DNA from 2 places in the Thermoanaerobacter sp. RKWS2 genome. Region 1 is predicted to be linked to the other one. Evidence: riboswitches for the same ligand, from Rfam matches in the RefSeq annotation. Region 1 holds a riboswitch; the other holds the start of a gene.
What was found. Region 1 has a riboswitch for cyclic di-AMP ahead of OEI98_RS04855 (C40 family peptidase). Riboswitches for the same ligand answer to the same signal wherever they lie in the genome.

Region 1 (16,609 bases):
TTGAATAAAAAGTAGCTATTCCGAATATTTCTGTCAAAGGCACATTCATTTCTTTTGAAATATAAAGTTGAACTTCAATAGGAAGATATCCAAAAATTTCTTGAGCCTCATTCATAATTGCAATCAAAGAGCCAGGGATATTTTTTAATTCCTCTAAAGCCTTTTTAAACCTCTCTACTTTCTCTTTACCGAATTTTTGGTATAAGGTCTCCATTTATTTCCCTCCTTGTGAATTAAAAATTTCATATCCCATATCTTTTGTAAACTTTTTGTTCACTATTTGTTAATATTATATCATAACTTTATTAAATTTTTAACAAGTTTTTATAAAAAAATTTTTATTTTCTGATAATCCCAACTAATTTAGTAGGATTACAAAAAATATTAGCCATAAAGCCAATCTACAATGCTTTTTAATCCAAACTCGCATGGTAGGAATTCTTCTCTTTCAGAAATATCTCCTAAATAATGAGCATCCGAAGACCTTATAATTTTATATTTTCCATATTCAGGATATGAGTGTAAAAAGTTTTCTGTCGCAATACCTTTTGATATCTCAATTGTTGTTAAGTTTTTAATATTAGGAATAAATCCAAGATTTGATACAATGCTATAGGAAGGCCGATCTACATGGGCAGGGACTGCTACCCCCTTGCCCTCCATGTATTCAAAAATTTCATTAATGCTCAAATTTGACGAAATTAACAATGAGTAATCTATTTCTTCTATAACATTATCTTCTTCATCCATTACAAATTGATTCCCAAAGATTGTTTTTTCATTTTTAATTTTTATCAAATTTTCGTTAATAATTTCGCTAAATTTTGCGCATTCATCTACTGAATAAAAATAACAAAGTATGTGAACCTCTTCTCTTGTCTGTACCTCTATACCAGGCACTACTATCAAGCCTTTTTTTAATCCAAGATTATACACAGCTTTCACATTTTTTGCGCTGTTGTGGTCTGTTATAGCTATTACATCAAGTCCTTTTATAGAAGCCATATTGACAATATTGTTAGGAGTCATATCATCAGAAGCGCAAGGGGATAAAGCCGTATGAATGTGCAAATCATAATAAAGCATCATTTCATCATCTCGTACAAAGTTATTGCCGCTTCATAAGAAGTCCCTGTAAAACTTAATATAGGGATGCCTTCTTCATCAGCCTTTTTCTTAGCTTCTTCATCTAATTTCGCATCTTCAGGAATTATTATACAACTTATTTCGGCCAACAAAGCTACTGCTACGATATTTACATGAGTTTGAATTGTTATCCAGGCGCTCTTTGCTTTTGCATGGGCCATAACCCAACTTAAAAGGTCGCATATATACACCCCCTCAATTTCTTTGTCAATTCCGTTGCCCCCTGCAACTAATTTAAATCCTCTATTGACAAGATCAGCTACTTTTATCCTCATAACATTTCACTCCTTTCCCTCACTTAAAACTGGAGGAATTTTACCTGCAAGTTCATTTAATTCTTGAGACAAATTTTTTATTTTGTCTTTTAATATAAAAATGCAATCATATTCCGTAGCATAACCTTTCACTATATCTTCTGCCAATGCCCTACAAGTAGGTGAACCACAAGAACCACAGTCAAGTCCTGGTAAGGCTTTGTATTGTGTGTCTATTTGTTTCATCATTTCGAGCGCCTTAGAAATGTCTTTGTCCAACTTCATAACTTCACTTTTTTCTATTTTCTTTTTCCATTTCACCTCTTCAAAATCAATATCTTTCTCATCAAACATAGGCTCTTCTCTTTTGGGAAGTTTTTCCGTCAGTTTTCTTATTCTGTTTTTGGCCACAAAATTATTTTCAACAGTCAAAGGTCCACCAATACACCCACCGATACATGCAAGCCCTTCAAAAAAGTCTAAATCGTTCAATTTTCCTAATTCAATCTCTTCTAGAACATCTACAACATTGTGTATCCCGTCTACATAAATACTATTTTCTGTAAAGGTACCAAATGCTTCTCCACCAGAGTTTGCCCATCCAACACCTATCATAGAAGCTTTGCTTAAATCTCTGACAACAGTAGTCTTAGCTTTTTCAATGATTAGGCCATATATTTCTTTCATAGAAAAAACCCCATCAATTTTGGATTTTTCTATACCAATAGGATTTTTCCCACTTGTCACTTTTGCAGCACAAGGGGAAATGAAAAAAACTCCTATTTCCTCTTCCTTTAGTCCCGTCTTTTTAATTGCCTCCTTTTTCGCTAATATTGCCGCAGTATCCATAGGAGAACATATATCCAATAAATTATCAATCAAAGAAGGAAATTTGATTTGTACAAGTCGCACAACAGCAGGACAAGCAGAAGATATAACTGGCTTTTTTAAATTCCCTTTTGCCAATGCTTCCCGCGTAAACTTAGAAACAATTTCAGCAGCATATGCTACTTCAAAAACCTCATCAAATCCTATATCCAGTAAAGCACTCAATATTTGATTAATAGTTAAATCCCTAAATTGTCCATATAAAGAAGGAGCAGGAAGTGCAATCTTGTACTTAAAATTTTTCATCATATCCAAACTATCAGTTACCGCCAATTTAGCATGATATGGGCACACACGTATACATTCACCACAATCTATGCACCTTTCATTTATAATCCTTGCTTTCCCATCTCTTACCCTTATTGCCTCTGTAGGACATCTTTTTATGCAATTAGTACACCCTCTACATCTATCCTTATCTAATGTCACAGAGTGAAAATATGACATTTTATCACCTACTTAAATAAAATTTCCATCACCACAGTTGTTCCCTCTTTACTGCTTTTTATCTCCATGAAATCCGAATTTTCCTTCATATTAGGAAGCCCCATGCCGGCTCCAAATCCCATTTCCCTTATCTCTTCAGGAGCAGTAGAATATCCTTCTTTCATGGCAAGTTCAATGTCTTCTATTCCAGGACCTGTGTCTTCTGCAGTTATGCGTATTTTATCGCCAAAAATTTCTATTTTCATGTGACCTCCATAAGAATGAATTATTATATTCATCTCTGCTTCATAACAAGCTATGCAACTTCTCCTTACAACATCTGGATTTAAGGAAAGCTGTTTTAACACTGCTCTCAAATTGCTGGAAACCTCTCCTGCAGAATCAAAATCTCTCGCTTTAACATCAAAATCTAAACTATAAAGTACCATTTCATTCACCACTTCTACAAGTAAGGCCATTAGAATACAAAAGGCCACAGGCAATATAAAGAGGATGTCTTGTTTTCATTATCACAAGTCCTGCTTTTTTAGCAAGTTCCAATATGTCCTCTCCCGGAGTCTTACCTCTTACAAACACTATACATTTAATATCTCCCACTACTTCTGCAGTTCTTATAACCTGCACATTAGTAAGCCCTGTCAAAAGCACAGCCTTTTCGTCCTTTGAGGCCAAAACATCACTCATCAAGTCTGCTCCACAGGCAGTAAACACTTCTTCTTCTAATTTTTCTTCCCCTACCATAACTTCTGCATTTAAAATTTCTTTTACCTCTTTTAATTTCATACCTTAACACCTCATTATTGGTTTTGCGTAACAATTGTCTTTAAAAAGGTATTATATTCTTCGCAAGATTGCCATAAACTTTCTTGCAATAAACTAAAGGTATTCCCATCTTCTAAAGCAGCTGATATTTCAATTTTTTTAATATCATTTGTTACTTTATCGACAATTTTTATCGTCTTTTGTATTAGTATTGTCACTTCTTCTTTTCCAAAATCCTCCTTACTATTTTTAAAACTATCTACTTTTCTCTTTAATTGCTCTAATTCTTGTTTTTCTAATTTGTCATTAAAAGCCTTATAAGAAAGAGCCGACATATAATCAAAAATTTGTTGAAAATCTTGTAATTTGTTCATAAAAACATCCATTTCTGATGTTAATTTCTTGTCATATGCAATTTTTATAGAAGGCCCTCTTTTTACATATACTTCACTGGAAATGCCTTGAGACTTTAAGGAAGAAGAAAATAAAGCAGCTTGTTCTCTATCTAAAAATATTCCACCTATTAACAAATATTTGTCAGAATCTTTACTAACAAAGGAATAAACTCCCTTCATCTTCATTAAATCATCCTGATACTTTGCAGTATCAAAATCTGAATAGCTACCTAAAACAACTTCAAATAAGTCAATTCCTTTAACAACCATCTCTTTAAAATTATCACTGTCATTTGTTTTTGAAATGTTAGGCTCTACAATATCTTTTGAAATAAAATAACCTGCTAAAAGAGAAACTAGAGGAATTATTAATACAACAATTAAAACTTCCAGCATTCTTTCGTTTTTCATCTCTTTATCAACCCTTACCATAAACCTTTACTTATATTATACTATACTCCTTTAAAAAATCCTTTAAAAATTTTAATAGGACTTTTTTACTAATTTGCACTTTTAAAAGAGGTTTTAGAAGAATTTTGTCGAATTATATATTATAGGAGGGATTGAATTGACAAATATTGTAAATCAAATAATTGAAAATAAATTTCGCGAAATTCAAAGCAGACTCCCTGCTAATATAAAAATATTTAACACTGATAAACCTTTTGCTGAAGTTTTAAACAATGCTATAGAAAATCAACAATACAATTCAGGAAATGTGAGTAATAATGCGCCATCAAAAAATACAAATTTACAACAAATTGAAGATTTAATACAACGGGCCAGTCAAAAATATAATGTAGATGCAAATCTCATCAGAGCGGTCATCAAAGCAGAGTCTAATTTTAATCCATTCGCAGTTTCTTCTGCAGGAGCGATGGGACTTATGCAGCTTATGCCTTCAACTGCAAAGGAATTAAATGTATCCAATCCTTTTGACCCTTCTCAAAATATAGATGGAGGAGTAAGATACCTAAAAAATTTGTTAGACACTTACCATGACATAAGATTAGCATTAGCTGCATATAATGCTGGTCCTCAATCAGTAGAAAAATATCAAGGTATTCCCCCTTACCAAGAAACTATAAATTATATAAACAAAATTTTAAATGACTTATATAATAAATAATAAAGGAGCCAAAAAGGCTCCCCTATTTGTTATATTTTGCATTTTTATATCTTTGTTGTGAATCCAAAATCTTTTTTCGTATTCTAATGCTTTGAGGAGTAACTTCCACTAATTCATCATTATCTATAAACTCTAATGCTTCTTCTAAGGACATCTTTTTTACAGGAGATAGCCTCAAAGCCTCATCCGCCGTTGCAGACCTTAAATTTGTCACATGTTTTTTCTTACATACATTGACATCAATATCTCCACTTCTTGAATTAACTCCCACAACCATCCCTTCATACACTTTTGTACCTGGCTCTATAAAAAGTGTCCCTCTCTCTTGAGCATTGTAAAGGCCATAAGTTGTCGCAACCCCCGTCTCAAAAGCTACAAGAGCGCCTCTCGTACGAGAAGGAATGTCTCCTTTGTAAGGTGCATAATCATAAAAGACAGAGGTCATTATGCCATTTCCTTTTGTATCTGTTAAAAATTCAGACCGATACCCTATTAAGCCTCGTGTAGGTATTTTAAACTTAAGCCTTATAGTTCCTGGCTTTAATGTGTGCATATCCATCAATTCAGCTTTTCTCGGTCCTAATTTTTCCATTACAACTCCCATATATTCTTCAGGAATATCTATTGTCAAAAGTTCAATAGGTTCCATTTTTACTCCATTTATTTCTTTAAAAATCACTGTAGGCTTAGAAACCTGTAATTCATACCCTTCCCGTCTCATAGTCTCAATTAAAATAGAAAGATGCAGCTCTCCTCTTCCAGACACCTTAAAAGAATCAGTCGAATCTGTTTCTTCAACTCGCAATGCGACGTTTGTCTCTAGCTCTTTAAAAAGCCTTTCTCTTAAATGTCTTGAAGTAACGTATTTACCCTCAGTTCCAGCAAAAGGACTGGTATTTACACTAAAAGTCATAGAAACTGTTGGCTCTTCTATGCGAACAAAGTCTACCGCCTCGGGGTTATCTCTATCTGCAATGGTCTCTCCAATCTCAATATCGCTTATGCCAGAAACCGCCACAATATCTCCCAAGCTTGCTTCTTCTACTTGCACTCTTTTTAGTCCTTCAAACTGATATAGATTATTTATGTGAACTTTTTGTATTGACCCATCTCTTTTACATATAGCCGCTTCTTCCCCTGAAATTATTTTTCCTCTAACTACTTTTCCAATGGCAATTCTCCCAATGTAATCATCATAATCTAAAGTAGTCACTATAAGTTGTAATGGTGCTTCAATATCTCCTATTGGTGCAGGAATATAGTCTAAAATCGTATCAAAAAGAGGTCTCAAGTCATGAGACTCTTCTTCTAAACTTAATTTTGCTATACCTTCTTTTGCAGAGGTGTAGACAACAGGGAAATCAATTTGGTCATCATTTGCTCCTAATTCAATAAATAGATCTAAAACTTCGTCAATAACCTCCTGAGGCCTTGCATCAGGCCTATCAATTTTATTTATGACAACTATAGGTTTTAGATCCAGTTCCAATGCTTTACTTAATACAAAACGGGTCTGTGGCATAGGTCCTTCAAAAGAATCTACCAACAAAAGTACCCCATCTACCATTTTTAATACTCGCTCTACTTCACCGCTAAAATCTGCATGTCCGGGGGTATCCACTATATTTATTTTCACATCTTTATATCTAACAGCAGTATTTTTAGCAAGAATTGTTATACCTCTTTCTCTTTCTAAATCGTTAAAATCCAAGATCCTTTCCTCAACTTTTTCATTTGCCCTAAAAATACCGCTTTGTTTAAGCATAGCATCAACCAAAGTAGTTTTTCCATGATCAACATGGGCAATAATGGCTATATTTCTTACATCTTCTCTTACAAATTTCATAAGGTATCTCCTTCCATAAAATAGGCTATATCGCGTATACAGTATTATATAATATCTCAAGGAATAAAAATAGTCAATATAAAAAAGAGCACTCTCTAGAGCACTCTTTTTATCATAGGTCATTTTATAATTCTTCTTGCTGTAACATAATGTTCTTTATAATACCCTTCGTTTAAAGGACTTATTATGACCTTCCCTCTACCTGAAGAGCTTTGTATAAACTCACCATTACCTATATATATTCCTGAATGATTTATCACACTGCTTCCTAAAGTTTTAAAAAATACCAAATCTCCTGGTTGAAGATTGTTATAACTTACATATTCTCCTGCAGTAGCTTGCTCATTTGCCGTTCTTGGTAAATTAATACCTACATTCTTGAAAACATATTGAACAAAGCCGGAACAATCAAATCCTTTTGGAGTTGAACCTCCATAGACATAAGGAGTCCCCACAAAAGACTTGGCAAAATCTATTAACTTATCTATCAAACTCCTATCTACTTCACCCCTTGAGATACTTGAAGAACTCCTCACTGCTAAGTATTCTCCGTAAATCCATCCTTCTCTTCCGTCCGAAAGCTTTATTTTATACCACCCATTTTGTTTACCCAACACATTCACTGTAGTATTCTTGTTAAGCTGTGCTACAACGCTGCCAGATAAACCCGCTTCACTTCTCACATTAACGTAACTACCTGTCACTATACCAACACTTGCTGCTTTTTCCGAATCTCCTCTTGAGACATTAGAAGAATTTCTTACGGATAAATATTCACCAAAAACCCATCCTTCTCTTCCATCAGAAAGCTTTATCTTGTACCACCCGTTTTCCTTATCTAACACAGTCACTGTGTCATTCCAATTTAAGCGGGCAATGACACTTCCTGATAAGCTTCCTTGAGTCCGCACATTTACATAATTGCCTGTAATCTTTCCAACTCCCAATCCTTCCGCAAACGCTGGGTTCAAAAAAGAGCTACCAATCAGCGTCGCACCAAACACAGAAATTCCAAAAATCATCTTTCCTATCCGCTGATCCACTGCAAATCTCCTTCCTTTATTGCCTCCGGAGTTAGCTGTCGGGTGCGGGACAGAAGGTATCCCTACTGCAGCTTAAAGCTACAGATTAACCCCAAAAAGCGGTTCCTCCGTACCTTTCGGATTCGGCAAGATTGCATATTTTGTCCTTTTGTCTTATCTTATCATATCCTACAGTCAAAGTCAATGTTTACATTACATTTTCTTAAATTTTTTAATCTTTTTTTAATATATTTTATAAAAAATTAATAATTTGTGTGACAAAAAAATAAAAGGCTTAACGCCTCTTTTCTCTTTTATTTATGGTGCGGGCGGTGGGACTTGAACCCACACGAGATCATCTCTCACATGCCCCTCAAACATGCCTGTCTGCCAATTCCAGCACGCCCGCCTGCGTTTTTATTATACTGCTCACTTAACTCGTTTGTCAAGGTGGCAAACCTATTAATCATTTCAATTAAAATATCCATCACTGAATAGTCATACACCCAAACGTACGCGTCTGCCAGTTCCGCCACCACCGCACGCTTTATTTAATTTCGTCACACTATGAATTATATAATCTTTTTAGGTCAGTGTCAATACCTATTTTTTGATATACCATTTTTCTATATTGTTAAAAACATTAAATCCAGTAGGGTCCACAACTTTTACATTGTCATATGCCATAACTGCTCCTTCAATATAGAAAAGGCCAATTATGGGTTGTTCCTCTAAAAAACTTGTTCCAAAGCCTGATAATCTGTTTTTAAAGAATTCTCTTCTGAATCATAAAAAATTCTACTATATATTTCATCAACTTTAGAATTACTATAACCCATAAAATTGTCTTTGCCTTTTGTCATAAACATTGTAGACATATCTTGATTATAACTTAAATTCCACTCCATTAACACCAAATCAAATTTACCCGAATATACAGAACTTAGTAAATTGCCCCAATCTTTTGGTACAATGTTTATTTCAATTCCTACATCTTTTAAATTATTCTTTATAATTTGAGCAACTTTAATCAAATATGGATTATTTGCATTTACCAGCAAATCAAATTTGAGCTGATAAGTTCCATTGCTCCTTATCCCTTTAACTAAATTCCAACCACTTTCCTCTAATATTTTATTTGCCTCTTTTATATCGTAATTATGAGATACTATTTTATTGCTATAAAGCCACGAATCAGGGCGAACGGGAATACATGACTTTAACCCATGACTGAAATATACATCTCTCAAAATTTTGTCAACATCTATTCCATAACACATCGCTTTCCTAACATTTGAATCTTTCAAAGCTGGCTTTTGATAATTAGGGGTCATAAATACATAGTCTTGCATAACGTATTTATAAATATTTACGTTTGAAATCTCTTTGTATTTATCCCAATCTATGTCACTTAAAAAAGTAAAATCTGCTTCTTTGCTTTGAAAAGATGTTATCATAGCATTTTCATCAGGCACAATTTTAAACACTATACTATCTATATAAGGTTTGTCGCCTCTATAATAAGGATTTCTTTCAAAAATAATTTCTCTGCCAACGCTGTAAGAAGATATCTTATATGGCCCTGTACCAATAGGTACAATATCTTTATTTAAAATATCTTCCTTACCTTTATATTGGTGCTCAGCTAGAATAGGAAAAGTAAACAAAGCTATTGGATTTGCAACAGGTTTATTTAAAACAACTTCAAATTCATAATCACCATTTGTCTTATAAGAGGAGAGATAGTTAATGAGAATATCCCTATAAGGACTTTTTACATCCTTATTTTTAAAAGAATCAAAAGTAAATTTTACATCATTAGCTGTAAAACTTACTCCATCCTGCCATTTAACATTCTTTTTTAAATAAAATTTTATATTAAGTCCATTTATCTGCCAGTTTTCTGCTAATTGAGGAATAGGTTTTAAAGTTTTATCCAAGGTAACTAATCCTTCCAATGACAAATTTAACATTTGCCTTACTCTCTCATTGTCATTCAAAAAAGGATTTAATGTATCAAAAGAAGTAATATTTACTCTTAAAGTGCCACCCTCTACTGGCTTTTCTTCTTCAATCTTAGTTTTGTCCTCAGATGCTTGAGGTAAATTTACCATATTTTGCGGAGTAGTTTTGCATCCTGTAAAAATAAACATCAAAATGAAAGATAATATAATAAATTTTCTCATTAACTATCATCTCCGAAAACTATTTTATCTTTTTCAATTTTTTATTTTCGATAATTCCAGGAATTCTCCCTCTTTTAGCAATAGGTACTCCTTCCACTTCTTTTATATCCATTGTCATATCAATAGGTTGAGCATCAGATATGTAACTTCCTACTCCAAAAGCATCTGCTCCACTTTCAGAAAGTTCTGCTACCCGTTCTGGGTTTAAACCTCCAGAAACTATAATTTTTACATTTGTAAATCCTTTTTGATTTAATCTTTGCCTTAGTTCATACACTAAACTAGGTGTAACTCCACCTCTTTCTGATGGAGTATCAAGTCTTACTCCGTATAATCTATCCCCTAAAAATTCAGCAACCCTCAAAGCCTCTTCTACTTCGTCTTTAAAAGTATCAACTAAAATGGTTATCTTTTCATCAAGGGGAGTTATATCTCTGTAAGCTTTCACCACTTCTAATGTATCTCCTGCAAGCAAAAAAGCAGCATGAGGTACTGTCCCTTTAGGGTCTTTCCCCATTAATTTTGCACCTAAAATACAGCTGGCATCATCTGCCCCTCCTACTAAAGCCGCCCTTTCCATCACAGGTGCCACAGCTGGATGTACATGCCTTGCACCAAAACATAATATTGGTTTGTCTTTGGCAACTTCTTTAAGCTCCCTTGCTGCTGTTGCCCAACCGGAAGAACTTGCAAGAATTCCTAATATTGCCGTCTCATAAATTCCAAACTCACTATAAGGCCCTTTTATCCTCATTACTGTATCTTTAGCTTCAAAAGTGTCCCCTTCTTCCAAAGACCATACTTCCACATTTTTGTCTTTAAGTAAACTCATTACTTCTGGTAACCCTGCAAAAACTCCTTTTTTCTTGGAAATATCTCCGCTGTGACTATTTTATCTTGTACACCAAGATATGACAAAATATCCTGGGTTCTTAAAAAATACACATCTGTAGTCCATGCATTTTTTATTTCTTCATGAGTAGCTGAGAAAAACTCCCTATCCTTTTCAATTTTTACTTCATTTAAGTCTTTTAAATGCTTTAATAGTTTCATTTGTGTCCTCCCTTTTTATTTTCTTTTTTAACGATACTATTATACCAATTTTTCAGCTTTTTTTGTATATACTAATCTTTATATCAATTTTTAGTTTCATATATGAACTTATACATCTGATAAACTGCTAACACCTTTTTTATATATCTATTTGTCTCAGGATAAGGAACAGCATGTAGCTGTTTCCCATCTTTGGAAAATCTCTTGTCTTTAAGCCATGCATCTACATTTCCACTACCTCCGTTATAAGCTGCTACAGCTAACTGTATATTTCCATTAAAAGTTTTAAGAAGATAAGTCAAATACCATGTCCCCATCTGAATATTGTATTTAGGCTCAAAAAGCATATCATCGCTGTAGTTTTTTATCCCTACTTTGTTGGCAATCCATCTTCCAGTATCTGGTAAAATTTGCATTAATCCTATAGCATTTTTGCTAGAAATTGCATCACTTTTAAAATTACTTTCTACTTTTATTACAGCAAAAATAAGATAGGGGTCTACGCCATACTCTTTTGCGTAATAAACTACATAATTGTGGTATTTAAGAGGATAAATTTTTTTAAAAAATAATGAGTATTTAACTCGTAAGTAAACAAAAGACCTACTAATATCAAAAATATTACCGCAACTTTTTTCCTCAAAGTAACTCCTCCGATATTATGATTTATGTTGCAAATCTTCCCCAAAATAGTGTAACTTGTTTTTCCATGGCTTTAAAATCTTTGCTATTGTTTATTATAAAATCTGCGTACTTCATCTTTTCATCCAAAGGCATTTGACTTTTTATTCGGTTTATTGCATCTTTATAAGAAAGTTTATCCCTTTCCATAACCCTCTTTATTTGAGTTTTTGAATCTACTACTACTAGCCAAACCTCATCTACCATTTTATAAAGTTTCATTTCAATTAAAAGAGCTGCATCTAATACAATAGCCTTTTGCTGATTTTTTTCTTTCTTCTTCTATTTTTTCTTTTATCCGCTCTATTATTATAGGATGAGTAATTTCATTTAATTTTTTAAGCTTCCTTCTGTCAGCAAACACAATATTACCCATTTTTTTTCTGTCAATTTCTCCGTCTTCCTTTAAAATTTCTTTTCCAAAATATTCTACAATTTTATTATATGCTTCTGTTCCTTTTACCATTATTTCTCTCGATACAATATCTGCATCAATAATCACAGCACCCATCTTCTTTAAAAGCTTAGAAACAGTGCTTTTTCCTGATGCAATACCGCCAGTAAGTCCAATTACTTGCATTTTTGTACACCTCACTTGGCTAAAAACCAATTGGGCCCTATACCAATTTCAACAACAAGAGGGACTTTTAGTTTTATCACGTTTTCCATATTTTCTTTCAATATTTTCTTTACAATATCTACTTCATCTTTATACGTATCTACTACAAGCTCATCGTGCACTTGCAATATAAGTTGAGACTTTAACTGCAATTTTTTAAAATCTTCATAAACTTTAACCATTGCCATTTTTATTATATCAGCCGCACTTCCCTGTATTGGAGCATTCATTGCTAACCTCTCAGCCTGCGACCTTTGAGTAAAATTTCTTGAGTTTATCTCAGGAATATACCTTCTTCTGTTCATTATTGTAGTCACATAGCCATTTTCTTTTGCAAATCGCACTATTTTTTCAATATATTCTTTTACTCCTTTGTATCTTTCAAAATAATTATTTATATACTCTTTTGCCTCTTTTCTTGATATTTTAAGGTCTCGAGAAAGCCCATAATCGCTAATGCCATATATTATACCAAAGTTTACGGCTTTTGCCGCTCTTCTCATTTCAGGTGTAACTTTTTCCATTGGGACTTTAAAAACTTCAGCAGCTGTTCTTAAATGTATATCTTCGTTATTCATAAAAGATTCTATTAGCTTCTCATCCCCCGAAACATGTGCTAAAACCCTTAGTTCAATCTGAGAATAATCAGCCGAGACAATATACCCATCTTTAGTCCGCGGAATAAAAGCTCTTCTAATTTGTCTACCAAACTCTTCTCTTATAGGTATATTTTGTAGATTCGGCTCGGTACTGCTTATTCTGCCTGTAGCAGTGACCATTTGCTTAAAATTAGAATGTACTCTATTGTTTTCATCCATGAGAGGCAAAAATCCGTCTATATAAGTAGATTTAAGTTTTGTAAGTTGCCTATACTCTATTATATCACTGACAACATCATTATAAGGAACTAATTGCTCTAAAACTTCAGAATCTGTAGAATATCCTGTTTTTGTTTTCTTTATTACTGGTAAATTTAATTTTTCAAACAAAAATTCACTTAATTGCTTAGGGGAATTTACATTAAATTGATACCCTGCCTCTTTATAAATTTTATCTAGTATTTCTGCTATTCTATCATCTATTTTTTGTGAAAGCTCTTTTAGGACTTCTTTATCTAATGTAAAACCACTTACTTCCATTGATTTTAAAACTTCTACAAGAGGCATTTCTATTTCCAATAAAAGTTTTTTCATATCCATTTCTTCAATAAAATTCATCAACTTTTCTCTTAAATCAAATAGATGCACACATCTACTGCAAATGTAATCAGCAAGTACATCTTCTCTTATTTCTTCAAGCTTCTTTTTATCCCTACCTTTGCCAAATACCTCTTCATAAGATGGAACATCCACCTTTAAATATTTTTTCAGCACACGGTCCAAATCATAGTTAGACTCAGAAGGATTTAAAAGATAAGCCATTATAGCAGTATCTATGTACTTGCTTTTACACTCTATTCCTTTATAAGAAAGCTTGACTAAAAAATCTTTTATTTCGTGGGTTGTAAATTCAAACTCTTCTTTTTCAAAAATCTCTTTTAAGTCTTCTATTTGAAAAATGTCAATATAAACAGTATTGCTTCCAAAAGAAAAAGCTATTTTCTTTATTTCCCCTTCATAAATTAAAGGATAAAAAGCAATATTTCTGCTGTCTTGCAATAAAGTTATTAATTTTCTTATATCTATTTTTGGCCATTTTTGAACTTTATGATTATTTACAATCTCTACATTATCTTTTTTCTTTATGCTATCAATCAAACTAAAGAATTCTAATTTATTAAAAATCTCCAAAAGCTTCTCCTCATTAAAGTCTTTTACTCTATATTCCTCAAAATCTATCTCAATAGGAATGTCTCTTTTTATAGTTGAAAGTCTTTTACTCATTACAGCTAATTCTTTATTATTTTCTATATTTTCCTTTATCTTACCTTTGAGTTGAGAAAGATTTTGAAGCAAATTTTCAACACTGCCAAATTCTTTTAAAAGTTTAATCGCTGTTTTTTCTCCTATATTAGGTATCCCTGGGATATTATCAGATTTATCCCCCATTAGCCCTTTTAAATCAATAAATTGATAAGGAGTTATTTCATATCTTTCTAAAACAGCCTTTTCGTCAAACTCTTCCATCTGAGTTATACCCTTTTTAGAAATCTTAACTTTCACTTTATCTGAAACTAATTGAAGCGCGTCCCTATCTCCTGTAACTACAAGCACTTCCATTCCTTTTTCCTCTGCCAACTTTGAAATAGTACCTATGATGTCATCGGCTTCGTAACCTTCTAATTCTAAAGTCTTTATATTAAAGCCATCTATAATTTCTTTTAAAAGGTCTACTTGTTCTGCGAGTTCCTCAGGCATTGCTTGTCTTGTAGCTTTGTAGTCTTGATACTCTTTGTGTCTAAAAGTAGGAGCTTTTTTGTCAAAAGCTATAGCTATGTAATCAGGTTTTTCCTCTTCAATAAGTTTTATAAGCATCATAGTAAAGCCATATAAGGCATTTGTATGTAATCCTTCACTTGTAGTAAGCATTGGCAATGCATAATAGGCTCTGTACATGAGGCTACTCCCGTCAATTACTAAAAATTTAGACATTAAATCACTCCCATTTTTATTTCTTGTATTTAAATATACCGCAAAAAAAGAAGATGTAAATTGTCATCTTCTCTTTTTGAAATAGATATACACTTTATAACCGATTAAAGCCAGTACACTATAAGGCAAAATTATCACCAATATTATTATCAACTTCTTTATTAAAAATATTAAAAAATTTACATTATTTACAAAAGCTTGTTTTATATCTCTACCGATTCCCTTAAAAGAAACTAGAGTCGTAGGTTTCTCAACCTTGGAAATCTCTTTTATTGAAAGATTTATGGTTCCTAGACTCGTAAGATTTTCCCATACTTTTAACTGTTCTTTCATTGATTCTATTTCGCTTCTTATCCTGTTTATTTCGGATTCTACTTCAAGCATTTCCTTGACTGTAGAAGCCTTATTCATAATGTCTTGAAGTTTTTGTTCCTCTATTTCTAAGTTTTTTAGCCTTGCTTTTAAATCATAATACTGCTCTGTAACGTCTTTACTATCTATTCTTAAAGCTGTTACTTTACCAAATTCTTTAATCTGAGAAATCACACTTTCAAATTTATCTTCCCGCACCTTCAAAACAAGATTTATTCTTTTGGTATTATCGGTAAATACTGTTTCATCAGAACTTTCAATAAAACCTTCTGCTTCTTTTACCAATTTAAACACTTTATCATAACATACATTGACATCTTCTACTTCTAAGGAGACGGTTGCATTTTTTGTAATTTTCCTTGAAGTTCCTGCTGGCAATCCTCTTTGACCAGTGAGTGAGAATATTTTAGCCTCATTATTAGCTCCTTCCTTTTTAGATAAGTCAGCACTTTGAGCTGTTTTAATATTATCTAAAGGAGCATTAGATTCAATTCGTAAGGATTTATTAGAAAATATATTTGCTATAAATACTGTCATAAGTATGAAAGAAGCTGCAATAACTGCTACTGTTAACGTCTTTTTTAGCCTTTCTTTTTTCTTCTCTAAAATATTTTTCTGGTAAACCAATTTTTCGTGTATTTTTTTATTGAAATCTTCAGGTAGTTCTAAAGGAGGCATATTTTTTAAACTTTCTATTATATTTTTCTCCAGTTGATATTCTTTTCTGCAACTTTCACAGCTTTCTATGTGCTTTTCTAATTCTTCCTTTTGTGCTACATCCAATTCACCATCTATATATCGGGGTATAAGTTGAAGTGCCTTTTTGCAATCCATCATACTTGCCTCCTTTCGTCTAATGATAAAAATTCTGGCAAAGACTTTATTCTCTCTTTAAGCAGATTCCTTGCTCGCCACAAGCGAGACTTTACAGTGCCTAAATTCAAATTCATTATCTTGGATATTTCTTCATAGTTTAAACCTTCTATATCTCTTAAAATCAAAACCACTTTATAGTCTATAGGAAGTTTGTTTATTTCTTTCATTACAATTTCTGCAGTTAATTTTTTATCTACCACCTCTTCAGGAGTTTCAAAATCTTTTACTCCATTTTCAAATTCCTCTATCTCTCTAAAATTACTTCTTTCCACATTTCTTTTTCTTAAATAATCCATAGCACTGTTTACAGCAATTCTATAAAGCCATGTTCTGAAACTACTA
Region 2 (16,609 bases), 170 kb from region 1:
ACTGTACCTTTTTCTCCGTAACCATTTTCTATTACCAAACCTTCTTCAATCAACTCATCTACAATGGCAGAAATAGTAGATTTGCTCATTTTTAAAACTTTAGAAACCTCTATTCTCGATATGGGTTGCATCTTTTTAATAACATCTAAAACATTTGCTTTATTGATATTTTTAATTAACCCTGAAGTGCCTTTAGTATAGTCTTTCAATATCTCGCCTCCATTAGTTCATTATCTGAACTAATTATCTAAAAAAATTAGTTCGATATCCGAACATTTTCTTGTAATTATTATACCATAATAATTTGAAAAATGTAAATAATAAATTTTGAGACTACAAATATACAAGGAAGGTGTCTTATAATGAATAAAAAAATGAAATACATTGCAATAATTACTTTAATACTTTTTGTAGCCTTTGCTGGATTAGAATTAAAAACTTATAATTATGAAAGCAAAACTCCTGTTAAAAAACTTTATCCAACTCCTCAAATTTATCAAAGAGTATTAGTCTTTGCACCTCACCCTGACGATGAAACATTGGCTTCAGCTGGCCTTATTCAAGACACTATGAGATATGGTGGTGAGGTAAAAGTCGTAATAATAACTAATGGAGATTCCTTTAAAAGGGCAGTTATTGAAAATTATGACATTCCTTTTCCAACCCCTCATGATTTTTTGCGTCTTGGATACGATAGACAGAAAGAGACTCTTTCTGCTTTAAAATACTTAGGAGTAAAAGGGAAAAACATTATTTTTTTAGGATATCCTGATAAAGGTTTAGCTCCTCTTTGGTGGAAATATTGGAATGTACCTTATAAAAGCTTTGGTACTAAGACAGCAATAAGCCCCTATGATAATTCATACACTCTGAAAGTAGAATACAAAGGAGAAAACATAATAAAAGATTTAACAAAAATTATAAAAGAATATGACCCTACGCTTATTGTATATCCTCATCCAAATGAGCTACATCCCGACCATTGGGCAACAAATAGTTTTGTAAAATATACCTTATATCTTCTTAAAAAAGAAAATCTCCCTCAATTTCTTTACATAGTTCATCGCACAGACTGGCCACTGCCTTTTGGAAAACACCCTCAATTAAATCTAAATCCTCCTCAAAATCTTTTGAAGACAGGAACAGAGTGGCATCTATACCCTCTTGCAAAAACCGATATTGACAAAAAGGGAGAAGCAATAATGATGTATAAAACTCAGATAAAAGTGATGAAAGACTTTTTATTGGCCTTTGACAGAAAAACAGAGCTGTATGGGTTTTATGAAGACGGTATATTGAAAAAATACAATAAAAACCGTAAATTTGATGATTATAAAGTGATAATAGATCCAGAATATGATAATTTTAGAGATTATGAAAATGGAAGTGTTGATATAACAGGAGTATATGCATACATGCAAAACAATAATTTACACGTAGCTATAAAGTGTAGACAACCTGCAAAGCCACTTTATGAATACAACTTATATGGTATACTATTTAAAGGTCATAAAGAAATTACAAGAATAAATGTAAAAGTTACAAATGGAAAATTAGTCAATAGAAAAGGAGATGTCAATATAAAAAATAGAATAGTTCATATCACTATTCCTATAAATATAGACTTTGATGCAATATATTTATCTGCTACCACTACTTCTAATAAATATCTTATTGACAAAACAGCGTGGAGACTTTTGAAAAAAGAAAAATAATCAATATCCTATTAACTTGTAGCCATTTACTAAAATTTTATTTGCAGAACTCATTTTGTAAATTACATCAATTTTTTCTTTTGAAATTGGTTTCACCAATAAAGCTACATTGCCTTCATTTAAAATATTTCCAGACTCCACCATCATATTGTCATTTATTTTTACATTCTCCAATATAGCGTTTATTCCAATGTAACAATTATCACCAATGTAAGAGTTAAATATTATAGTTTTTATATTGATATTACAGCAATTCCCAATATAGCATTCTCCCTTTATTATTGCTCCATTGGAAATAATAGCATTTTTCCCTATTTCAATTTTTGAAGCCCCTATTGTATTTATATTGACTCCATCATAAATACTTGCACCATCATTAATAACAATTTTACCCACTTTGTAATTTTCATCAACTTCATCTGCTCTAATGACAACATTAGGTCCTATGTAGACATTTTCTCCTACTACAATATTGCCAATTAAAATCGCTGTGTTATCTATGTAAGCTGTATGAGCAATTTGAGGAGAATTCCCAAATATATCTTCCCTAATCATAATTTCCACCTCATATAACCTAACATTTATATCAGGTTATAATACTTGTTTACATTATATCACAAAAAAAGTAAATACACAACGAAAAAATGAAATTAAAAGTTTAGAAAATTTTATAAAATAAAAATGCCCTAAAAGCTTCATTTAAAAGCTTTTAAGGCTTGTTGTAAAAGATACAATCATGTCTTTTCCCCTTATTCCTCTACAAAATACCTTTCTTCACGAATATCAAGGATTATCTTTATAATTTTATCTGTCAATAATTCGAAAATTTTTTCACCTTTTTCTTTTGTTGCAAGAGTAGCGTCTCCAGACATGGCATTTTCATAAAGTACTTTTCCTCTGTCTTTAAAGTAAACCCTATAAAGAGGCTTTTTTAAATTTTTTGTCGCTTTATCCATTTGAACAAGTCTTTCATCGTAATATAAAATGGCAGATGTTTCATCTTCTCCTGCATGGCCTTGACCTTGTGTAATAGTAAGTATTTCCTTTGTAAAGTCCAGCCACCAATTTATTGTTAAAACTACCATTCCAAGCTGGACTAGCTTTTCACTGGCAAGATTGAGAGCATTTATGTTTCCCCCATGTCCGTTTAAAAAAATAAGTTTTTTAAGTCCATTTTCATATAAGCTTTTACCCACTGCATACACGTACTCCGCTAATACTTCTGAAGGCACATGAATTGTGCCAGGGTAGACAGATAAGTCGTAACTTTGCCCATAAGGTATTTCAGGTGCAATCCACACATAATCGCCAATTTTTCTTTCAATCATTTCACAAAAAAGTCTAGGCGAAAAAATATCAGTTCCCAAAGGAAGGTGATGTCCATGAGCCTCAACAGAGCCTACAGGAATTATAACTATATCTGATTTTTGCAAGTTTTTTTGAAAGTCATCAGAAGCATAGTTTATTAAATACATGTAACTTCTCTCCCTATTTTGATTATTACAAATTAAGGATATCATAATTCAAATCAAATTTAAATATACCTACATGCTACAATTATTTTTCTTCAAGTCGTTTTTTTCTTTCAAGATATTCCTCTTCGCTTATTTCCCCTCTTGCATATCTTTCTTTTAAAATTTCTATCGCATCCCTCTCTTTGTTTCTATTTTTTGTGCCTCGAAATAATGATATAATAAAGTATATTGCAGCAACTATTAAACCTATCTCTATTGCCATCCAGACAATGCTCCAAATAAATCCACCTATGCCATATCCCCAACCCCAGCCATACATCATTCTCATCATAATATTTTCCCTCCTTTCTTCCTTTCAAAAATAATTATACACCGCCATTATGAAAAACTTATGAACCAGTTTTTATAGGGGAATTTTAACAGTAAACTTACTCCCTTTATTTATCTCGCTTTCAACGTTTATTTTGCCTCCATGGGCTAGTACTATGGCTTTTGCAATCGAAAGCCCTATTCCACTTCCACCTGTTTCACGATTTCTTGATTTTTCTCCTCTGTAAAACCTTTCAAAAATAAAAGGAATATCATCTTTTGATATACCCATTCCATTATCTTCTACAATAAATACTGCATAATCGCCATCTTTATAAAAGTCTATTTTTATTTTGCCACCTACAGGAGTATATTTATTTGAATTTGATATTAGGTTAACGAAGACCTGTGCTATCCTGTCCTTATCACCAAACAACATAATGTTATCTTCTATGTTCTTTACAACTTCTTGTTCTTTTTCAGCAAAAGATGCTTCAAAATTTGTTAAAATGTTCTTTACTAATTCGCTTACGTCAAATTTGATTTTATTAAGCTTTAACATGTCAGATTCAAATTTATTCAATGTTTCAAGGTCTTTTACAATGTTTATAAGTCTTAAGACTTCTTCATTTAAACTTTTCAGTCTTTCATGCGTCGGCTCCCAAACCCCATCAAGCATTGCTTCAATATGACTCTGCAATGTTGTCAATGGTGTTCTAAGCTCATGTGCAATGTCAGAGGTCATTTGTTTTCTTAGTATTTCTTGATTTTTTAAAGATTCTCCAAGGTGGTTTATTGCCGCTGTGAGCTTAAATAGCTCTTCTTCTTTAGGTATATCATATACCTTTGCAGTAAAATCACCTTTTTCAAGCTTTTTAGCAACTTCCGTAATATTAACTAACGGTCTTGTAATATAATTTGACACATAAATACTTATAATCAATGCTATAAAAATAGCTATCACCGTTGCTATAACATTATATCTGCTAATGTCATATAAAAACTTAAAATCCAAGTCACTCATCATCATCGGCCCATAATAAATTATATCCACATATCCCACTGTTTTTTCATCCACAATGATGGGAAGAGTTTTTTCAGAAATATTTTTCTTATTCCATTTTCCCATCATATTCATCATATATGACATTGAAGAAAAATCCCATATAATCTTACCATCTTTATCTCTAAGTCTTAATCCATACCCTTCCATCATAGCTGCATGACCAATTTCACGCCCTGTTGTACTTTTCCAACCTCCCTCAGATTTATACACTGCAGCAAGAGTGTTAGCTATATTGCTAAATTCTTTATCTGTTGACTTTGTAACATAATTTCCAAAGCTATTTATTATTAAGATGTTTGTTGTAATACTTACAATAACAATCGATATAAGAGCTATTGAAATAAATACAATAGCCGTCCTTGTTCTTAAATTATTTCTAAACATTTCCATCACCAAATTTATATCCAACACCATACACCGTTTTAATATACACTGGATTTTTCGTATCGTCTTCAATTTTTTGTCTTAAATTTTTAATATGTGCATCAATCGTCCTGTCATAGCCTTCATAGTCAAATCCCATAACTTTTTCAATTAATTCTTCTCTTGTAAAGACTCTGTTAGGATTGCGAATTAAAAACTTTAAAATTTTAAATTCGTTTGGAGTGAGATTTACAACTACTCCTTTTTTCTTCACCGTGTGTGCTTTAAAATCGACCACAAGGTCATCATTATTAAAAGACATTACTTCAGCAAGAGGTACATCATCACTTGTCCTCCTTAATATTGCCTTTACTCTCATAACCAATTCACGTGGGCTGAATGGTTTTGTAAGATAGTCATCAGCACCTATGGAAAATCCATTAATTTTATCACTTTCTTGAACTTTTGCTGTAAGCATCAATATCGGAACATTGGAAAACTGCCGTATTCTCTTGCACAGTTCCTCTCCTGAAATACCTGGCAACATAAGATCAAGTATAACAAGATCCGGTTTTTCTTTTTTAATGTATTTAAAACGTTATTGCCATTGGTTTCGGTAATAACGCTAAATCCCTCATGCTCAAGATATGACTTTACAACTTCCAGTATTTTTATTTCGTCATCAACAACAAATATCTTTTTACCCATTTTTCAACCACCCTTTATCATTTTATTGTAAAATTATGAATAATGTATGAAAATAGCTTGATAAATTTCTTTCTTCATATATTATACATCACGGCTTATGAAAATCTAACCATCTATTTTTAGAAATCATTCTAATTAAGCTGTATTTACCAACAGTTTATATCTTTTTTCTCTTCATATTTTCTTCAAAAGTAAGTTTTAAAATAAAGGTGAAAGCAAGTTAACAATTTTTCGATAAATAGGGATGTGCAAAATTAATAAAAATAATCACGATCAAAAACCAGAATATGTATGATATACAATATATAGTAATCAAAACTGACAATAAAACATAAAGAAAGTGGTAAGGGAAAAGAAAAGACAAAAAGAGGAGCTAAAAAAGGGCATAAATATCCTGTAGAAGTCAAATGTTAAAAAATGGCATGAACTAAATTCAGTAAAAGTTAAGCCGATTGCATCAGACCAATAAGGGACTTAAACTCATCAAATTTACCCAGTTTAATAGCTACAATAGCGACAGTAAGCAAAGTAATATGGCCAAAAGTATTAAGGTTGCTGACAGAATTAATATTTCTAACATAAGCCTTTTCAAAATCCAGAGCTTTAAATCGAGAATTATATCTTTCTGATTCTACTCTTAGTCTATAGACAGCCTTAAAATATAGGGAGTCTCTATTAATAGAAGACCTATAATCAGAAGATATAATAGCATACTTAGTACAGCCTCTATGCTTTTTGCCATTAAAATATTTAGGATGCTTTATAGGGCAGGCAGAGTCATCTTTAGAATTACAGAACTTGCAAACAAATTTTTGCTTAATAAAACCATCAAAATACTGCTTGCCGTCTTTGAGCATTTTAATACCTGCTTCACAAACGATATAACCATCATCAGTCAGTGGGGGATTTTTAGAATTACGCTTGTTAAGAGGAATAAAACAATGACCATGGAGAGTATCTCTAACAAAATTATAAACTCTCTTAACATCATACCCCTTATCGGCAATAAAATTAACATACTTAAGGTTAAACCACTTATTAGTCTTTTCAAGTAAAGACAAAGCAACTTCAAAATCGGGGACATCAGCGGGAGTAGTAGTTTCAGCGATAGGCAATCCAGAGATAGCATCAACAATAATATGATTTTTATAGCCCCAATAAAACTTATAACGTTTATTAGAAGAATCATTAGAAGCAGAATAAACGCCTAATTTACAATCCTTATCAGACTTAGGCTGATTATCTTTAGAGAATTTATTTTTAGAAAAAGACTTAGGGTTATTTAACTTAGTGTTAGCTTTAATAGGGGTAGAGTCCATGGAAATAAACTCACCAGAGATAATGCCCATATTTTTGAGGATATTGACTTGATTTTGAAAGATAGAGGTCAAATAATCATGAGAGAACTCATTAATAAAACGGCGGAAAGTCCAATAAGAAGGAAGAGGTTTAAGGATGTTAAAGCCACAAAGATGAGCAATGATAAGATTATTGCGGAGATAATCTAAAAGGTCAGAAATTGTACCGAATCTTTCAGCTTTCATAACAATAAAAGCTCTAAACATTGCATGATGAGAATAACCCTTACGGCCAGGACTAGAGGAAGGGAATTCAGGTATTGAAGACAAGTCTAGATTTTTAAACATAGAAGAATAGAAATCAATTTTAGACAGAGAAGTAAAGAGTTCAGGTATATTTAAAAGTAATTGAAGCTGGTACATGTAGGATTTCCCCCTCCTTAAAAAATATTTTTATGCGGTATATATAATAATTCGACAAATGGGAGGGGAAATCCTACATAAAAGATAAAAAATTCAAGAGTGATAGGAAAAAAGTATGTCTGTAGAATGGCTTAAATGAAGGCTTCTGAATTTTGCACAAGTCTATTTCGATAAATAGAAAGGAGTTGAAAAGTATGGGTCTTATATTAATCTTGGCAATTGGCTTTTATTTGTACAAAACAGGTGACCTGCAAAGAATGATTAATAATTTACATGAAACCAAAAATTACCAAACAAACGAAGCAAAAAGAATACTCGATATACGCTTGGCTAAAGGTGAAATTACAGAAGAAGAGTATAACAAATTAAAAAGTATTTTGTAAAATTTAAATATTTAGAGAGGAGGAGAAAATAATGTTTGGAGGATATATGATGGGTGGTTTAGGTCGTTGGTTTGGAGGATATTATCCTTGTGGTTATGGAACTTGGTTCGGCGGTGGACTTACCAATATATTGTTCTTAATTTTAATAGGTGTAGTAATTTACTTGCTAGTAAAACAGATTAGAAATGTTAACTTTTTTAAAAAACACGATACAGATCCTAATAATGAAGCATTAGAAATTGCCAAGTTAAGATACGTTCGAGGTGAAATTACTTCAGACGAATATACAGAAATAGTAAAAATGTTAAAAAAATAAGCTAAATAATTTGACATTATTGTTGTTTACATTGCTCCTATTGACATTTTATGATAAATTTTTTACAATATATTGAGTAAAGGGGAGTAGTTCGCATAGCTTATATGTGGTAAAGTCAACATATCGGGAAACCCTGGCTTTACTTTAAAGAACGAGACCTTTACATAATATGTTTTACATATTATGTGAAGGTCCTAATTTATTTATAGAGCAAATATAATAGTTGGGGAGGCAATAAAATGGAGGCACTTGTCACATCATTTGTCCTTATCTTTACTTCTGAGATGGGAGATAAGTCACAGCTCATGTCAATGGCCTTTGTTACTCTTTTTAAAGTAAGGACTGTTCTTATAAGTATATTTATCGCAGCCTTAATAAACAATGGTATTGCTGTGATATTTGGTTCGTATATCACCGAATACATTCCCATTTTTTATATAAAATTTTCAGCTGCTTTATTATTTTTGTTTTTTGGAATTTCAACTTTAATAGAGGAAGAAACAAAACAGGAAAAAATAAAAAATTCAAAATACGGTCCTGTTGCAACTATTATAAGTACATATGTACTATCAGAATTTGGAGACAAAACGCAATTGGCTGCTATAGCTTTGACTGCATCATACAACAGTCCTCTGTACATATTAATAGGCACTACTCTTGGAATATTTTTAGCAGATGTATTAGGGATAATTGTAGGCATTTATTTTAATAAAAGAATCCCTTCAAAATATTTAAAATATCTATCTTCTTTCATATTCATCGCCTTTGGTCTTTCTACTTTGTATAAATTGTTTTTCTAAGTCAAAAACGGGTACTTAAATTGTACCCGTTTTTGACCCTCTCATCGGAAGTTTTACCTGCCGTAACAGAAAACCATATTGCCTATTCTTGCCGCTATAGGAAGTGACCACAACCACGCATTAGTAGAACTTTGGTCAAAATAATACAAGGCTCCGTTTGTTGGGTCAACACCACTTAACGCATCTCTTGCTGCACTTATAGCGTCAGCTGAGGCAGGTCTATTTATCCACCCATTTAACACAGGAGTAAATTGGTAATTTCCGTATGCATCGACTTGATATATCACGTCTTTTATAGTATTAGGGAAAATACCACTTTTAACTCTGTTTATTACTACGGCCGCAACTGCTACTTTAGCCTGGTATGGTTCTCCATCTGCTTCCGCGGTAACAAGTCGCGCAAGGAGGTCAAATTCCTCTTTTGTGTAGGGTATTACACCCCTTTCAATAGAACCTCTGCTGACATCCTGATATGTCCTATTAGAAGAAGTATCACGGGGTATAATAAAGACTTGTCCAGGATATATTATGTCGCTTTTGTATCCGTTTGCAGATTTGAGCATATCAACAGTAATACCGTATTTTAAAGCAATTAAGTACAAGCTGTCACCTTTTTGGACAACATATGTGTTATCACTGCCCGGCACTTGTAAAACTTGCCCTGGATATATTATTGTATTTTGAAGGCCGTTTAAAGACATCAGCTTAGTATAGGTAGTCCCGTATTTTTGACTTATACCCCATAAGGTATCGCCGGGTTTAACTGTGTAAGTTGCGGCAAATACTGATTGGGAAATAAACAATCCGGCTATAACTGATGCGATGAGAGGTTTGACCTTGATGCGAATATTAAACATGTTGTTCCCCCTTTTGCCTCCGAGGTTAGTTGACGGGTTCGGGTTAGGGACACCCTACCACAAAAGTGGATTCACCCCAATTTAGTTCCCCCGTACCCCTTATCGGGGATTCGGCATATTTTTAACTAAATTATAGCCGGATATTTAACTTGTGTCCATATTAAACTGGTGGAAAGATAGGTACTTACTGGCACTCACTGTAACCACAGAAAGGACAGAAAACACAACCTCCCTCATGAACCAATTTAGCACCGCAATCCGGACATGTAAACACATTTACATTATTTTGATCAGCTTTATTTTCTTTTAGCTGTTTTTTATCCTCTGCCACTTGGTTTTTCATTTTAATCACCTCTATATATTGTTGTATTATTATAATACCACACAATATATAGAATTTCAAGAGCAAAGTTCGATAAAAAAATAACATCACCTTAAAGGCAATGTTATGGTAAATTCACTACCTTTCCCTACTTCACTTTTTACAGTGACACTTCCTTTGTGTTCCTCAATAATCCACTTAGCAATAGCTAATCCCAATCCTGCCCCACCTGTCTCCTTGGCTCTCGCTTTGTCTACTCTGTAAAACCTATCAAAAATATGTGGAATATCTTCTTGTGGTATACCTATGCCATCATCTTTAATTTTTATATAGGCTTTTGAATTATCTTTCCCCACATCAATTTCTATATTGCCATCTGAAGAAGTGTATTTTGCTGCATTGTCTAAAAATATCCTTATAAGCTCTTTAATGAGTTTTTTGTCAGCCGTTATATTTATGTCATTTTGCCCTTTTACAACTATATTTTTGCTTTCATTTAACATTTTTATTTCCTCTGCAACTTCTTTTATTACATCCTTTAAATTAAATTGTTCCTTATTTAACTTTATTGACTTATTATCTCCTTTTGCCAACAAAAGGAGTCTTTCAATGAGATGCTCCATGTCTAACGTTTCTCTTTTAATCGCCTCTATAGCCTCTTGCAATACGGCTTTGTCCTCTTTTCCCCATCTATCCAACATGTCAATATACCCTTTTATTACAGAAATTGGGGTTCTAAGTTCGTGAGAAGCATCAGAGACAAACATGTTCTGCCTTTTAAAAGAATCTTCCAACCTATCCAGCATGTCATTAAAGGTTTTTGCCAATCTTGTAAGTTCATCGTCTTCTCCATATATTTTAAGTCTTTTATTTAACCCATGGGCATCTATCTCTCTTACTTCTTTTGTCATATAATCCACAGGTCTTAAAGCCCTCTTTGTAACGAAATATCCTGCAATAAAGGACACAAAAATTCCTGCCGCATCCGCAAAAAACATCAAAATAAAAAGTAGCTTCAAAAACAAATATTCATTTTCCATGTCTTTTATCACTTGAATATAGAACACTTTATCATCGCTTTTAAAAATGGTATTGAGGTAAGTCAAATCCTTATCATATTTGTCAATTTTAACAGGAATATCTATGTTTACATCATGAGGAATATTAATTCTTTCTAATCTTTTAGAAGAATAGATGACATTCCCTTTTTCATCAAATATTTTTGTATAAATATTTTCATTTGGTATGCTTGAAAAAATCAAATCTTTTTCAGATAAATTGACGTCCCCTTTTATTTCCCCCAGTTTACTTTTTATAGCCTCTGCCTGGCTTGTTACTTGGTCCATTGCTTGGTATATTAAATAATATTTTAAGCCGTAAAGCACAGAAGCATTAAGCGCAACCAATATTACTGAAAAAACTACAGAATAAAGAAGAGCTATCCTTAAAGTTATGCGGCGGGGCCACAGTTTAATCTTCATCCTTATCCTCCTTCAAAGTGTACCCCACTCCTCTTATGGTGTGGATTAACTTCCGGTCAAAGGGGTCGTCAATCTTGCTCCTTAAATACCTTATATATACATCCACTATGTTAGTATCTCCATAATAATCATAACCCCACACACACTCAAGGATTTTTTCCCTTGTCAAAGCAATATTCGCATTTTTAATTAAAAACTCTAAAAGGTCAAATTCTTTTTTTGTAAGTTCAATTTTTATACCCGCTCTTCTTACTTCATGAGTTGTCAAATCCATAGTGATGTCGCTATATCTTAACACATCTTTTTTAAGATGCGGCTTTTTCTTTCTCAAAGCAGCCCTCACTCTTGCAAAAAGCTCTTCTATAGAAAAGGGTTTTGTCACATAGTCATCAGCTCCAATGTCAAGTCCTTCCACTTTGTCTTTTACTTCGTACTTGGCAGTAAGCATTATAACAGGTATGTCAGAATGTTCTCTTATTTTTTTTAAAACTTCAAATCCATCAATTCCCGGAAGCATTATGTCCAAAAGCACAAGGTCATAATCTCCTTCTAATGCCTCCTTTAAGCCAGAAGGTCCATCGTAAGTCACAGTGACAGTATATCCTTCATGTTCAAACTCCAATTGTAAAAAACGGGCTATGTGCTTTTCATCCTCTATGATAAGTATCTTTTCTTTCATCATTCATCACCAATGATATTATAGCATATCAAAGGTTTTATAAAAATCTGGATATGAAATATTTACACATTCAGCATTTTTTATCTTAGTTTCTCCTTCTGCTATAAGTCCAGCAACCCATAAAGACATGGCAATCCTGTGGTCGTTGTAACTTTCCACTGTATTTCCTCTTAAAAAACCCGTCCCTTCTATAATCATCCCATCTTCTGTTTCAAAAATTTTTGCTCCCATTTTCTTTAATTCTGAAGTGATTGTATTTATTCTATTGCTTTCTTTTACTTTTAACTCCTCGGCATCTTTTATCACTGTTTTCCCTTCTGCGAAGGCTGCTGCAACTGCTATTACTGGAATTTCATCAATAAGCCTTGGAATAAGACTTCCTCCAATTTCAATTCCTTTTAGCCTTGAAGTCTTAACTGTTATATCCGCTACTTTTTCATTGTTTATAGTTCTTTCATTTGTTAAGACAATGTCTCCTCCCATCTCTTTTATCACATCGATAATACCAGTCCTTGTAAGATTTACATTTACATTTTTTATAGTAACCTCCGAATTTGGAACGAGAGTTGCAGCAACAATAAAATATGCTGCTGACGATATATCCCCTGGTACAATAACTCTCTGCCCTTGTAATTTGTAGCCAGGGTAACAAGTTATTTTTGTGCCATTTACATCCACTTTAGCACCAAAAGAACTAAACATGAGTTCCGTGTGATTTCTTGAAGGGTAAGGCTCTTCAATAGTCGTTTTATCATCAGCGTAAAGGCTTGCCAACATTATGCTGGACTTAACCTGTGCACTGGCAATTGGCATTTTGTAATATATGCCTTTAAGTTTGTTTCCAAAAACCGTAAGAGGTGCAAAATTTCCTTCTCTTGCTTCTATTTTCGCTCCCATCATACTAAGAGGAGTTATCACTCTTCCCATAGGGCGTCTCTTTATAGAATCATCACCTGTAAGCGTTGTCTCAAACTTTTGACCAGCGAGAATACCCATCAAAAGCCGAATGGTAGTACCCGAATTTCCTACATCAAGGATTTTTTCGCTTTTATTTAAATAAAGCCCTTTTCCATGAACTTTAACATTTGTCCCTTTTAATTCAATGTCAACTCCTAAATTCTTCATACAATTAATAGTAGATATACAATCTTCTCCTAAAAGAAAATTTTCAATTTCTGTAATCCCTTCTGCAATTGACCCAATCATTACAGCTCTATGGGATATTGACTTGTCTCCAGGGACTGAGATAATACCTTTTAAAAATCTTTTCTTTTTAACTTCAATATCCATAACAACACCTCAAGTTATAGTGTTTCGATATTTTCTTGCATCTTCAAGAAACTTTTGTATGGTGTCAATATCGTCATTTTCTAAATAACAAATAAAGTCACTTAGGACTTCCCTGTAATTTTTTAGTAACTCCAAAATAACTTCTTTGTTTGTACAAATTATGTCTTTCCATATTTCAGTCTGAGACAAGGCAATTCGCGTAGTATCTTTAAACCCACCAGCTGCGTATTTAAATGCTTCACTGCATTTATCATGAGCAAAATTCGTAAGGGTAGCAGAAAGAATATGAGGTACATGACTTATTATTCCGACAATGGCATCGTGTTTATTATAATCCATTATTACCGGTTTTGCACCTATTTTTATTATTACTTCATTTATAAATAAATCTAAAACATCTTCCTTTACATTATCAAAAGGTGTCAACAAATAATTAGAGTTGACAAATAAATCTGCATCAGCGTTATCATAACCTGCCTTCTCTGTGCCAGCCATAGGATGGCCCCCGATGAAAAAATTTCATCGGGTAAAAATTTTTGCACTTCTTCCATTATAATTTTTTTTGTACTTCCAACGTCAGTTACAATACAACCTTTTTTTAAATAAGGAAGTATATTTTTAGCCTTTTCAGCAACTTTTCCAACAGGCGTGCATATAAAAACTACATCAGCATCTACTTGAAAATCAAGGTCTGTCATGCCGTAAGAAATTACTCCTTCTTCTAATGATTTTTGTAAACTGTCTCTATTTATATCAACACCAATAATGTCTATATCTGTGTATTTTTTTAATGCTTTTGCCATTGATCCCCCTATAAGACCCAATCCTACAATAACCGCATTTTTTATCATACAAAATCACGCCCTACTGCTTTAGCGATAACCTTTATGTCCTCACACAAAGTCTCAAAATTTTCAGGAGTAAGGGATTGAGCCCCATCGGATAATGCATTTTTAGGGTCTGGATGTACCTCAATAATGAGGCCATCGGCTCCTGCTGCTATAGCGGCTTTAGCCATAGGAGCTACAAGGTGCCATTTCCCAGTCCCGTGACTGGGATCAACAACTATAGGCAAATGGCTCAACTTTTTTATGGCTGGGACTGCACTTAAATCCAAAGTATTTCGCGTATAAGTTTCAAACGTCCTTATCCCTCTTTCACAAAGGATGACGTCTTTATTACCCTCGCTTAGGATATACTCCGCAGCACTTAACCACTCTTCTAATGTTGCCGCAAGTCCTCTCTTTAATAAAACAGGCTTGTTGATTCTACCAACTGCTTTAAGTAATGGAAAATTTTGCATATTTCTTGTACCTATTTGTATAACATCAGCGTATTCCGCCACTAGTTCAACTGAATGGACATCCATAACTTCTGTAACAATCTTAAGTCCAGTAAGTTCTTTAGCTTCTTTTAGCATCTTTAAGCCTTCTTCTTCAAGGCCTTGGAAGGAGTAAGGTGATGTTCGCGGTTTAAATGCTCCTCCTCTTAAAAATTGAGCTCCCGCTTTTTTAACAGCCATAGCACTTTCAAAGAGTTGTTCTCTGCTTTCTACCGCACAAGGGCCCGCCATTATAACTATGTTGCTTCCACCAATTTCGATGTCTTCTACTTTTACCACAGTTGGCTCTGGTTTAAATATCTTACTAGCAAGTTTGTAAGGCTCCACAATAGGAATGACTTTTTCTACTCCCTCCATCATTTCTACAGCCTTACCTTCTAATTTTTTCTTATCACCTATAACACCTATGACTATTTTTTCTTCACCTTTTGAAATGTGGTAACCTAAACCAAGAGATGTTAAAAGATTTGTAATATCAGAGATTTGCTTATCAGTGGCATCAATATTCATAACAATTACCATTTTCAATTCCTCCATTCTACCGTTCTACTTAAATTTAGGATATGAACCTAATACTTTTAAAAAATCCGTTCTACCTTTTAACTCCTCTAAGGCACTCTTTACTATTTCATCTTCTCTATGCCCCTCAATGTCCACCCAAAAAACATATTCCCCAAGTTTTTTCCTTGAAGGTCGAGATTCTATTTTTGTCATATTGATTTTTTTGTTGGCCAAAACCCCTAAAGCGTTATATAAACTGCCTGGAACATTTGGGACAGAAAAGACTATTGATGTCTTGTCTTTCCCTGTGACAACCCCGTCCCTTTGAGAAAGGACCAAAAACCTTGTATAATTTTCTTTTACATCTTGTATGTCCCTATCAATTATTCTCATACCGTAAATAACAGCTGCTCTTTCAGGACCTATCGCCACTACTCCAGGTTTAGATTTGACACCTAAGACTGCTTGGGCAGTACTGTCTGTAGCTTTTATTTCCGCATTGGGAAATTTTTTAGATATATATTCCCTGCACTGAGCAATTGCCTGCTGATGAGAAAGTATACAATGTACATCTTTAAATTCAACTGGAGCATCCGAAATCAAGCAATGGGAAATAGGTATTATCATTTCTCCTTTTATCATTATCCCATTTGCGTCGTTTATCAGCATATCTACGGCAATATTTACAGAACCTTCGATAGAGTTTTCAATAGGAATTACTGCCTCTTCGCATAAGCTATTGCTTATACAATTTATGACTTCCGGAATGGTGTTAAACTCTACAACTTCACAGTTTTCAACACCTTGTGTGTATTTTATAACAGCTTCTTCAGAAAATGTTCCTTTAGGACCCAAATAGCCAATTTTCATCCAACACCCCCTTGCAAATTATAATATTAGTGATATTTTAATACTTTGCATAAGTAGAGTCAAGTAAATTTTTCATAAAGTCTAAAAAAGATAAAGAAAAAAGCGGTTACCCGCTTATTTTAAAACTTTTAAGATTTCTTCCTCTTTAACAGTCGTAACTTCAGCTTTTCCTAAACCACGAAGAAGAACAAAATTTATTTTGGCTTCTCTACTCTTTTTATCAAGTTTTATAGCCTCTACGATGTCTTCTTTGTGCAAATCCTCATAATCTGTAGGTAATCCTGTCCTTTGTATTAAAGAAAAAATTCTTTCAAAATATTTTTCATCAATATACCCTAAATTTAATGCAAGTTTACAAGCGTATACCATACCTATAGCAACAGCTTCACCGTGAATATACCTCTCATAACC

Region 2: linked by a shared signal. The riboswitch ahead of OEI98_RS05790 (cell wall hydrolase) and the one ahead of OEI98_RS04855 (C40 family peptidase) in region 1 are both predicted to bind cyclic di-AMP.

The regions. Positions count from the first base shown of each region.
Region 1 covers NZ_CP110888.1:966,842-983,450, reverse strand. Annotated here, with positions in the region: gene OEI98_RS04900 (complex I 24 kDa subunit family protein) at 1-214, opposite strand, end outside; gene OEI98_RS04895 (PHP domain-containing protein) at 385-1,089, opposite strand; gene OEI98_RS04890 (DRTGG domain-containing protein) at 1,086-1,421, opposite strand; gene OEI98_RS04885 ([Fe-Fe] hydrogenase large subunit C-terminal domain-containing protein) at 1,428-2,735, opposite strand; gene OEI98_RS04880 (ATP-binding protein) at 2,744-3,193, opposite strand; gene OEI98_RS04875 (DRTGG domain-containing protein) at 3,165-3,518, opposite strand; gene OEI98_RS04870 (hypothetical protein) at 3,533-4,324, opposite strand; gene OEI98_RS04865 (lytic transglycosylase domain-containing protein) at 4,461-5,021, shown strand; gene typA (translational GTPase TypA) at 5,044-6,867, opposite strand; gene OEI98_RS04855 (C40 family peptidase) at 6,987-7,910, opposite strand; cyclic di-AMP (ydaO/yuaA leader) riboswitch at 7,916-8,048, opposite strand; tRNA gene OEI98_RS04850 (tRNA-Leu) at 8,211-8,298, opposite strand; partial or broken gene OEI98_RS04845 (ABC transporter substrate-binding protein) at 8,493-10,075, opposite strand; partial or broken gene OEI98_RS04840 (nicotinate phosphoribosyltransferase) at 10,095-11,128, opposite strand; partial or broken gene OEI98_RS04835 (lytic transglycosylase domain-containing protein) at 11,212-11,771, opposite strand; partial or broken gene coaE (dephospho-CoA kinase) at 11,795-12,389, opposite strand; gene polA (DNA polymerase I) at 12,401-15,019, opposite strand; gene OEI98_RS04820 (DUF4349 domain-containing protein) at 15,083-16,228, opposite strand; gene OEI98_RS04815 (sigma-70 family RNA polymerase sigma factor) at 16,225-16,609, opposite strand, start outside.
Region 2 covers NZ_CP110888.1:1,137,321-1,153,929, reverse strand. Annotated here, with positions in the region: gene OEI98_RS05845 (ROK family transcriptional regulator) at 1-209, opposite strand, end outside; gene OEI98_RS05840 (PIG-L deacetylase family protein) at 363-1,715, shown strand; gene OEI98_RS05835 (carbonic anhydrase) at 1,716-2,270, opposite strand; gene OEI98_RS05830 (creatininase family protein) at 2,465-3,190, opposite strand; gene OEI98_RS05825 (SHOCT domain-containing protein) at 3,273-3,521, opposite strand; gene OEI98_RS05820 (sensor histidine kinase) at 3,594-4,979, opposite strand; partial or broken gene OEI98_RS05815 (response regulator transcription factor) at 4,942-5,636, opposite strand; gene OEI98_RS05810 (transposase) at 6,080-7,357, opposite strand; gene OEI98_RS05805 (SHOCT domain-containing protein) at 7,552-7,740, shown strand; gene OEI98_RS05800 (SHOCT domain-containing protein) at 7,772-8,056, shown strand; gene OEI98_RS05795 (TMEM165/GDT1 family protein) at 8,296-8,856, shown strand; gene OEI98_RS05790 (cell wall hydrolase) at 8,910-9,713, opposite strand; cyclic di-AMP (ydaO/yuaA leader) riboswitch at 9,713-9,839, opposite strand; gene OEI98_RS05785 (hypothetical protein) at 9,898-10,056, opposite strand; gene OEI98_RS05780 (sensor histidine kinase) at 10,143-11,516, opposite strand; gene OEI98_RS05775 (response regulator transcription factor) at 11,506-12,198, opposite strand; gene aroA (3-phosphoshikimate 1-carboxyvinyltransferase) at 12,214-13,485, opposite strand; partial or broken gene OEI98_RS05765 (prephenate dehydrogenase) at 13,495-14,336, opposite strand; gene aroF (3-deoxy-7-phosphoheptulonate synthase) at 14,333-15,349, opposite strand; gene pheA (prephenate dehydratase) at 15,374-16,198, opposite strand; partial or broken gene aroB (3-dehydroquinate synthase) at 16,313-16,609, opposite strand, start outside.